2 regions of the Ruegeria sp. CDSC042 genome follow, and region 1 is predicted to be linked to the other one. Evidence: riboswitches for the same ligand, from Rfam matches in the RefSeq annotation. Region 1 holds a riboswitch; the other holds the start of a gene.
The links. A riboswitch is a leader RNA that binds a small molecule or an ion and turns the genes downstream of it on or off. The one in region 1 is predicted to bind cobalamin.

Region 1 (4,482 bases):
TGATCTGGCTTGGGTTTGTCGCTTAGGCGCAGCCAGCCGTCCACCCGATCAATGATCGCCTCAACCCGTTCCGGCTCGGGGCGGTGGGCAAAACGGGAATATTCCAGATACGGGTCGCGCTTGCCCGGTTCCTTGAACGAAGCGATGCCCGCCGAAATGCGGCCATCCACCTCGGGCAGGACCACATGCATTGCGAGGTCGGCGGGGGACAGCCCGCGTTCCGCATCGACCCAAGCCTTGCGGCGTGCGGTGGACAAGGCGACCTGAAATACCGGCACATTGGCGGCGTCCAGCGGGGACGTTCCCGAGGCGCCTTTGCCCGAAAAGGAGGTGGCGTTGATGATTGCCGAGGGGTCCAGCGCTACGACCTGTTCGCGCAGCCAGTCAGCGGCGGTAGGGGCTTTGAGCGACGGCGCAAATAGGCCGACAGCCTGAAACCCACGCGCACGCAGACGGTGGATCAGGGCCGCGACCGGGGCAGTGTCTGCCGAGGTCAGATAGGCGCGATAGAAGGTCACGAGGATGCGCTTGGCATCACCGGCGAATGCGGTATCCGCCGGGATCACACCGCGATCCGGACACCATACGCCACATTCCGGGATCGTCTTGGCCCCCATCACCGGGCCAGAATAAAGCCCCGCGGCCAGTGCCATTTGCGCCAGCGCAGCCTGCGCTGCGACCTCACCGCCTGTGTCGCAAAGATGCGCCAGCCGCCGCAGGGTTGAAACGGGCAGGGTAGAATAGTCATCCAGCCGCGTATCTTCACGTCCATCCGCAGGCAGCACAGCAACGGCAATGCCCTTGGCGTGGGCCAGTGCCAGAACCTGCTGCAATCCGTAGGACCAGTAGGGCACGCCACCGATCAGGCGGATCAGAATGCCTTTGGCGCCCTCAAGCGTTTGTTCGACATAAGTATCGACCGACAGGGGATGTTTCAGCGCTGTCAGATTGGCCAGCCGCAGGGTCGGCATCCGACCTTCGGGTCCGCCACCACGATGCCAGCCTGCCGCGAAAGCGCCAAGGTCACTGTCGGAAAAGGACAGCACCACCAGATCCGCCGGGCTCTGGCCCAGATCGGTTGGGGTCTCCGTTTCCTCTAACCCATGGCTTTCGCGGAAGACGACGTGCATGGCTTACTCGGCGGCCTCGGTCACACCCACGAGGATTTCGCGGATTTCAGCCTCTTTGATATCGTCATGTTCGGCGATGACCACCAGACGCGAGCGACGCTCTTCACCTGGCTCCCACGGGCGGTCGTACTGATGACGCACACGGGCCCCGACGGCCTGCACCAAAAGGCGCATGGGTTTGCCGGCAACAGCGGCATAGCCTTTTACCCGCAGGATGTTCAGTTCATTCGCAAGACGTTCGATATTGGCGACCAGCTGGGCCGGATCGGTCTGTTCCGGCAGCTCGACAATGATGCTTTCGAAATCATCATGCTCGTGATCGTGGTGGCCGTCGTGATGCGACGGGCGCGCGTCCATGTCATCCTCGGCGGCGGCCTCAAGCCCCAGCACAATACGTACATCCACAGCCCCTTCGGCCACTTCGACCACGGGCAGAGGGCGCGGGGCTTCAGCTGCGATGATTTCCTTGGCCTTGGCGATACCCTCGGGGCCAGCGAGATCAGGCTTGGTCAGCAGAATGATGTCGGCGCAGGAGATCTGGTCCTCGAACACCTCAGACAGCGGTGTTTCGTGATCAATCGAGTCATCGGCCAGGCGCTGGGCATCCACCGCAGCGACATTCGGGGCAAAGCGACCAGCGGCCACAGCCTCGGCATCGGCCAGAGCGATCACGCCATCCACGGTGATTTTCGAGCGGATATCGGGCCAGTCGAACGCTTTCAGCAGCGGCTTGGGCAGGGCCAGACCAGAGGTTTCGATCAGAATGTGATCGGGGCGTGGCTCTAGCGCCATCAGCGCCTCGATGGTCGGGATGAAATCATCTGCCACGGTGCAGCAGATGCATCCATTGGCCAATTCCATGATGTTTTCCGCCGGGCAATCGGGGATCGCGCAGGATTTGAGGATATCGCCATCGACGCCAACATCTCCAAACTCGTTGACCACAATGGCTAGGCGCTTGCCCTGCGGGTTCTGCATCAGATGACGCACCAGCGTGGTCTTTCCCGAGCCCAGAAAGCCGGTGATCACAGTGACGGGCAGTTTTTCGAGATTGCTCATATCTAAGCTCCAATCGGGGGAATGCGGGCCGCACAGTTTTTGCGGAAATGTTCAGGACGTTCGCGCCATTTAACGAGGCCATCTTGGGTCGCGAGATATTTGGTCGCGCCTTCAACAATGGTCTCGACATGATCGGTTTCATCGAGATGCTCATAGACAAAGGTCCAACGTTTGGGCCCGCCACGCAGCACAATCGAGCAGCCCTGATCGCAATTTGAAAGGCATTCTACTGCCTTCAAAGTGACGCCATCAGGAAGTTCTGCCTGCTCCAACGCCTTGTGCAGCAACGCCCCAGGACGATCTGCATCATTCTCGACGGGCAGGCCGCGGCGGCAGGTCGTGCACACCAGCAGTTCAACAGGTGTGGTCTCGGTCATGTCTCTCATCCCCCCAAATCCTCTTCGCGGGGGACGGGGTTTCATGCGGGCCACGTATTGCGACATGGGCCCGACACCGGATCACCCCGTCCGGTTTCAACTTCGGATGTTGGCAGGTCTCCCGGCTTGCGGATGTCAGAGGCTGGCCTCTGGCAGATGTCCCGCCTTCCCGGCCTGTCTGGCCAGTGGCTTTGGGCACCCTCTCCGGTCACGGTCGCGGGGGCGGCTGCGTTTGACGGATGACCGCTGACGCATTCCCTTTTCATCTGCATATGCAGACACCAACGGATGGGACATGCGGCACGGGCAGGGGGCTTGTCAAGCGCGGCCGACGCACGGAAATCATCGAGAATGGAAAAGCGACCTGCCAATGCCTGTCAGCGGCATGTTTGGTCAGCCATTTGCAAAATGACCGCAGGCGAATTTGCGCTTTGCACCTCGAAGATATCCAGACGAAAGGATTCGCGGGCCCGTTACTTCAAAGGGCATATCGCGTGGAATCGATAGAGCGGTCAAATTTACCGGCCGAGCCAGTGAGTTCACCGCCTTCTGATCAATCCGGTGTCAAGCTTCACTCAGCAGAGCACTGCCGTAGCGAGACGGCATGTCGCAGGCTCGAAAAGCCGAATGCGAAGCAACTGTTTGAAAGTATTGGAGGCGAGTACCGGAATCGAACCGGTGTACACGGATTTGCAATCCGCTGCGTCACCACTCCGCCAACTCGCCTTTTCAAGTAATATCAAATACTTGCCGTGGTGTGACAGGCGTTTTAGCAGCTTTAATCCGGGGCGTCCAGTGGGTTCGGTCTAAATTTGACGAACTGAAAATTGGATCACCCATTCGGATCACTCTAAAATCTTCACGACAGACGAAAGTTTCCGCTTGCGGGCCGTTGCTGGTTTGCCCGGGATGTGGCACAAACCCATCAACCTTGGGAAATGAATGAGCGATCCAATGACAGATTTCGCAGCCCGCCGCCGCACCATGGTCGATACGCAGGTCCGGCCTTCGGACGTTACCAAGTTCCCGATCATTGATGCCATGCTGTCCGTCAAGCGCGAGAATTTTGTGCCAGACGCGCAACGCGAAGCCGCCTATGTCGAGGGTTTGATAGAACTTGAGGCTGGACGCTGCATTCTGGAACCGAGAACACTGGCCAAGATGTTGGATGTGCTGAACATTACCAATGATGAGGTTGTTCTGGATATTGCTCCGGCGCTGGGATATTCGACGGCTGTTGCAGCCCGTATGGCGCAGTTGGTCGTAGCGGTGGAAGCGGATGAAGCGCTAGCTGCCGAAGCGCAAACTCTGCTGATGGAGGCTGACGCGGATAATGTGGTCGTTCACGTGGGGCCGCTGGATGAGGGCGCTGCCGAGCATGGGCCTTATGACGTGGTCATGATCCAAGGCGGCGTAGAAGAGGTTCCGTCTGCATTGATTGACCAGCTTAAGGATCATGGGCGTATCGCCTGCCTGTTCATGGAAGGTGATCTTGGGACCGTCCGTATAGGCCACAAATCAGGCGATCGCGTTACCTGGCGCCAGGCATTCAACGCCAGTGCACCTGTTCTGAAGGCTTTCTCGGCCGAGAGTGCATTTTCGCTATAGTCGGCGGGCAGATTTATCTGCTGCCTTGATTAGTTCAACACAAAGACGCAAACTGCCCTGAGGGCTGCGTTATTTTGATTTGAGAGGATTTCGCCATGCGTTTTGCAGCAGGAGGCAAGCTGGTCAGGACTCTGGCAGTGACTGCGGGTATTGCTCTGGGCACGTTGCCCGGTAAGGCGGTTTGGGCCGATAACCTGACTGATGCGTTCATCGGAGCTTATAATACCAGCGGTTTGCTGGAACAGAACCGGGCGCTGCTGCGGGCTGCGGACGAGGATGTGGCGATCGCGCTGTCGGCTTTGCGCCCT
Region 2 (4,482 bases), on a different contig from region 1:
GCACGTTCTTCCGGTGTTTCAATCCGCTTGATGCGTGCCTTCGGAAATTGCATGAGCACCGCCTGAACCAACGGGTGTTTCTCAGCCTCTGCTTTCAACGCCAGCTCGGCGGCGTCTCGAATCTCGGCGATGGTCGCAACCTCACCATCGGCCACAATCGACACAGCCCAGCGGTTGCCAGTCCATCGTTGCAGCGACGAACCCAGTCTCGCTGCCAGATCTGTGGGTGCGTTCTGTGTCGGGGTGAATTCGATCCGCCCCGGTTGGTAAGAAACCAGCCGCACCCCGTTTTCGACCTCGACCAGAAGTTTCACATCCCGATTGGTGCGGATCAATTCAACCACGTGGTCAAAACTCGGATACCGTGCCAGCGCCGATTGGATATCATGGGCCAGAGCCGCCGAAGGCGCGCCGGCGGGGCTGCTAGTTGCGGACACGTAAGAAGATGATGCCGCTGGTACCGGAGCCTGAGAGGGCACGGCCATACCACCGCCCGGACCACCATTCGGAGGCGGTGGCGGGTTGTCCTGCAGGCGCTTGATCAGCTCTTCGGGGCTGGGCAAGTCGGCAACATGGGTCAGGCGGATAACGGCCATTTCAGCAGCCATCATGGCATTTGGCGCGGCCGATACCTCTTCCAGCGCTTTCAGCAACATCTGCCACATCCGGGTCAAAACGCGCATTGGCAGGGCCTCGGCCATTTGCTGACCACGGGCACGTTCATCAGGGGAAACCGTCGGGTCCTCGGCTGCGTCTGGCGTGATCTTCACAACCGAAACCCAGTGCGTGATTTCGGCCAGGTCACGCAGCACGGATAGCGGATCGGCCCCTTCGGCATATTGCCCGCCCAATTCAGTCAGCGCGCTTGCTGCATCCCCTCGCAGGATCATTTCCATCAAGTCCAATACCCGGCCCCGGTCGGCCAGACCCAGCATCGCGCGCACCTGATCGGCGCTGGTTTCACCGGCCCCATGGCTGATTGCCTGATCCAGCAGCGAAGTTGCGTCGCGCGCCGACCCTTCGGCCGCGCGGGTGATCAGCGCCAGGGCATCCTCCGCGATCTGTGCCTTCTCAGCCGCTGCGATCTTATTGAGCAGGCCAATCATGTCCTCGGGTTCGATCCGGCGCAGGTCAAATCGTTGGCACCGCGACAGAACAGTCACCGGGACTTTGCGGATTTCGGTCGTGGCAAAGATGAACTTCACATGCGCAGGAGGTTCTTCCAACGTCTTGAGCAGCGCGTTGAATGCGCTGGTCGAAAGCATGTGAACCTCGTCGATGATGTAGATCTTATAGCGCGCACTGGCGGCGCGGTATCGGACCGAGTCGATGATTTCGCGGATATCATTCACGCCGGTTCGGCTGGCGGCGTCCATTTCCATCACATCGACGTGGCGGCCTTCCATGATGGCGACGCAATGTTCGCACTGGCCGCAGGGTTCGGTCGTGGGCTTGCCTTCGCCATCGGGGCCAATGCAATTCATGCCCTTGGCGATGATCCGGGCCGTGGTTGTCTTACCCGTACCGCGGATGCCGGTCATGATGAAGGCTTGTGCAATCCGGTCGGCCTCGAACGCGTTTTTCAGCGTGCGCACCATTGCGTCCTGACCGACGAGGTCAGCAAAAGTTTCCGGGCGGTATTTTCGCGCGAGAACCTGATAGGCGGGGCTGGGCGTGTCGGTCATGTCTGCTCTGTTGGATTCGTGTCAGGTTTGCAGCGTAGAGACCCCCGCCGCCCGCGTCCACCGCGCGCGAAAAGGAATTTCGTTTTGGCAAGTTGCATCAGAGCCGGTAAATCATGAGGGGCTTCAGCCCCATGTGGTGATGCAGGAAAAGGAGCTGTGTTGGAGAGTTTTGTAATTCACCCTCTTGGATTGGGCAAAGGGCAGATCGCTCTGTGCCCACTGCCGGGTGTCACGGGCGATTATGCTGGGGATTTCGCAGTAATCCGGGATTGGGCGCCGGACCTGGTCATCTCGATGACGACCTCGGATGAGTTCCAGCATTCCGGCGGGCTGTCATTCGAGGCGGACCTGCAGTGCGAACGGATTGCCTGGGTTCACCTTCCAATCCGCGATTTCGGCGTCCCCACGCCTGAAGTTGAGGCGCTTTGGCCGCAAGCCAGTGAGGCGGCCCAACATGTCCTTGCCAGAGGTGGCAAGGTGCTGGTGCATTGCCGCGGTGGGTGCGGTCGCTCGGGGATGGTTGTGATGCGGCTAATGGTGGAATGCGGCGAAGCGCCTGGCCAAGCGCTTCGGCGGTTGCGTGCGGTGCGGCCCTGCGCGGTGGAAACCGACGCGCAAAAGGACTGGGCCGGGTTGCCGGCCCGAACCCTTCCCTGAATCAGGCAGACACTTGATACGGAATACTGTCGCTGCGCGGCGGCAGGATCGATACGTCGAGCATCGCACAGGGTGGTTCTGACAGAAAACCAGCGGATTTCTGGATGAACTCCGGCCCGAACATCATGTCGCCATAGGCGTCCAGCTTTTCTGTCGGCGTGTCTGTGCTGGTGCCGCAATAGACCCTGATTTGTTCTGATTGGGCCCGAAAACGGGCCGTGCAGCCTTCGGTGCAATGGGTCAGATCGCTGGTACCTTCGACCTCGAATGTTTTGGATGTCGCAGGCCTTGCCGTCGCCATCGCCTCGGCCATGGCGCGTGCCATTCGGGCAAGGGCGGGGCAGGGTTTCCCGGTCCTCTGACAGACGGTTGCGGTGAATTCGTGTGTTTTTGTCTTCCAGATCATAATGCGCCCTCCGCGCGCAGGACGAAGGGTGAGGATCAGGTTTGACAGCGCGCTGACGACCTGCCCGGACACCCCGCCCGAGTTTCGGTTTCGATACGATGGCAGGTCTCCTGACTTGCGGGTCGTCGCTTTGCCGACCTTCCCAGCCCTGGGGCCAGTGGTATTTCGGCATTGCTCACCGCTTACAGTTGCGGGGGCAGTCGCGGAGTTGGCCCTTTCCGGCATCGCCGGGGCAGACCGCACCGTGTTCCCTTTTCATCCCGCCCCAATTCCGGGGCAAGAACCATCACCACATCGCTAGCGGCTATGCAGACCCCGAGTCAAGCCACCTGTTGGGGTTCAAACCGGACGTTTGGTCATCTTGATGAAATCTTGACTCTGGTGGCCGAAATCGGGCCGATTGTTGAGTGAACCGAGTAGTTCAGAATTTGTCGGAAGCGCCATGCTTGATACCACGCCCTGCGTCCAGACTAAGGACTTTGATTTTGCCTCAGGCTCTGCCAGCCTGTCGGCGCGGCTGTATCTGCCTGAAACCGAGCCGAAGGTCGCCGTGGTGATTCACAGCGCAACTGCAGTGCCGCGCGAATATTACCAGCATTTTGCCCGTTGGCTGGCCGCCGAACAGGGTATTGCCTGTTTGACCTATGACTACAGCGATTTCGGGCATTCGCTGCGCGACAAACTCAAAACTTCCGAGGTGACCATGGCGGATTGGGCCTTGGTCGACATGCCCGCCGCACGGGCTGAGATGCGCAGGCGGTTCCCGGACGCTTTGCAGTGGAGCATCGGTCATTCCCTTGGCGGCTTGCTGGGGCCGGTGCAGCCAGACATTGATCAGATCGACCGGATGATCTGTGTATGTTCGGGGCTGGTTACTCTGTCCGACCATCCCTGGCCCTATCGCGGGCTGGCGTGGATGTTCTGGCATGTGCATGGGCGTCTGGCAGTGAATGCGCTGGGCTATCTGCCGGGCAAAGCGGTGGGGATCGGTGCCGATTTGCCTGGTCCGGTCTATTGGCAATGGCGTAGCTGGTGCACGGCGCCGCAGAATTATGTGCCGCAGATCGGTGACGCTCTGCCCGAAGCGAGATGGGCGCAATCGAATACGCCGGTGGACCTGTTCACCTTCGAGGACGACCAGATGGTGCCGCCAGACGCTGTCTGGCGGCTTGCCGATCTGTATGGACCAAAGGCGCGGCGGCATCTGCTGTCTCCGAAAGAGATCGGAGTGCCCGAGATCGGTCATATCGGTGCCTTTGCCCGCAGAAATCAGGCGCTTTGGCCCCGGTTGATTGCCTGAAGACGCGCTTTTCCGTCCCCGTTAGGGTCTGTTGCGAGACTTTTTATCATGCATGACAGACCGCACCAATTTACCAAAGGCTTTGTCGCGCGCCCGGGATTGCGCAAGGGTTTCAGAGTTCCTCTGATCCTCGCGCCGCAGCTTGTTCCAGCGTACCAGCCGGTCCGGCGAGAGCAGGCCATCGGCAATCGCCTCTTGCACAGCACAACCGGGTTCGGCCTGGTGCTGGCAATCTGAGAACCGGCACGTTGCAGCCAATTCCAGAAGGTCTGAGAAAACCTCATCCACGCCGTCTTGGGCATCCATCAAACGCAGGGCGCGCATTCCTGGCGTATCAATCAGCCACCCCCCGTTTCGCATCGGGTGAAGCGCACGATGGGTCGTGGTGTGGCGACCCCGTGCGTCATCCTCGCGGATCCCCGCCGTTGTCCCGG

Region 2: linked by a shared signal. The riboswitch ahead of AC2FHX_RS15575 (hypothetical protein) and the one ahead of AC2FHX_RS00340 (DUF1636 family protein) in region 1 are both predicted to bind cobalamin.

The regions. Positions count from the first base shown of each region.
Region 1 covers NZ_JBXWOF010000001.1:67,621-72,102, forward strand. The annotation lists gene cobN (cobaltochelatase subunit CobN) at 1-1,130, opposite strand, end outside; gene cobW (cobalamin biosynthesis protein CobW) at 1,134-2,189, opposite strand; gene AC2FHX_RS00340 (DUF1636 family protein) at 2,192-2,566, opposite strand; cobalamin riboswitch at 2,661-2,867, opposite strand; tRNA gene AC2FHX_RS00345 (tRNA-Cys) at 3,219-3,292, opposite strand; gene AC2FHX_RS00350 (protein-L-isoaspartate O-methyltransferase family protein) at 3,521-4,174, shown strand; gene AC2FHX_RS00355 (TolC family outer membrane protein) at 4,270-4,482, shown strand, end outside.
Region 2 covers NZ_JBXWOF010000008.1:48,635-53,116, reverse strand. The annotation lists gene AC2FHX_RS15585 (DNA polymerase III subunit gamma/tau) at 1-1,685, opposite strand, end outside; gene AC2FHX_RS15580 (protein-tyrosine phosphatase family protein) at 1,842-2,342, shown strand; gene AC2FHX_RS15575 (hypothetical protein) at 2,344-2,748, opposite strand; cobalamin riboswitch at 2,832-3,051, opposite strand; gene AC2FHX_RS15570 (alpha/beta hydrolase family protein) at 3,191-4,048, shown strand; gene rsgA (ribosome small subunit-dependent GTPase A) at 4,070-4,482, opposite strand, start outside.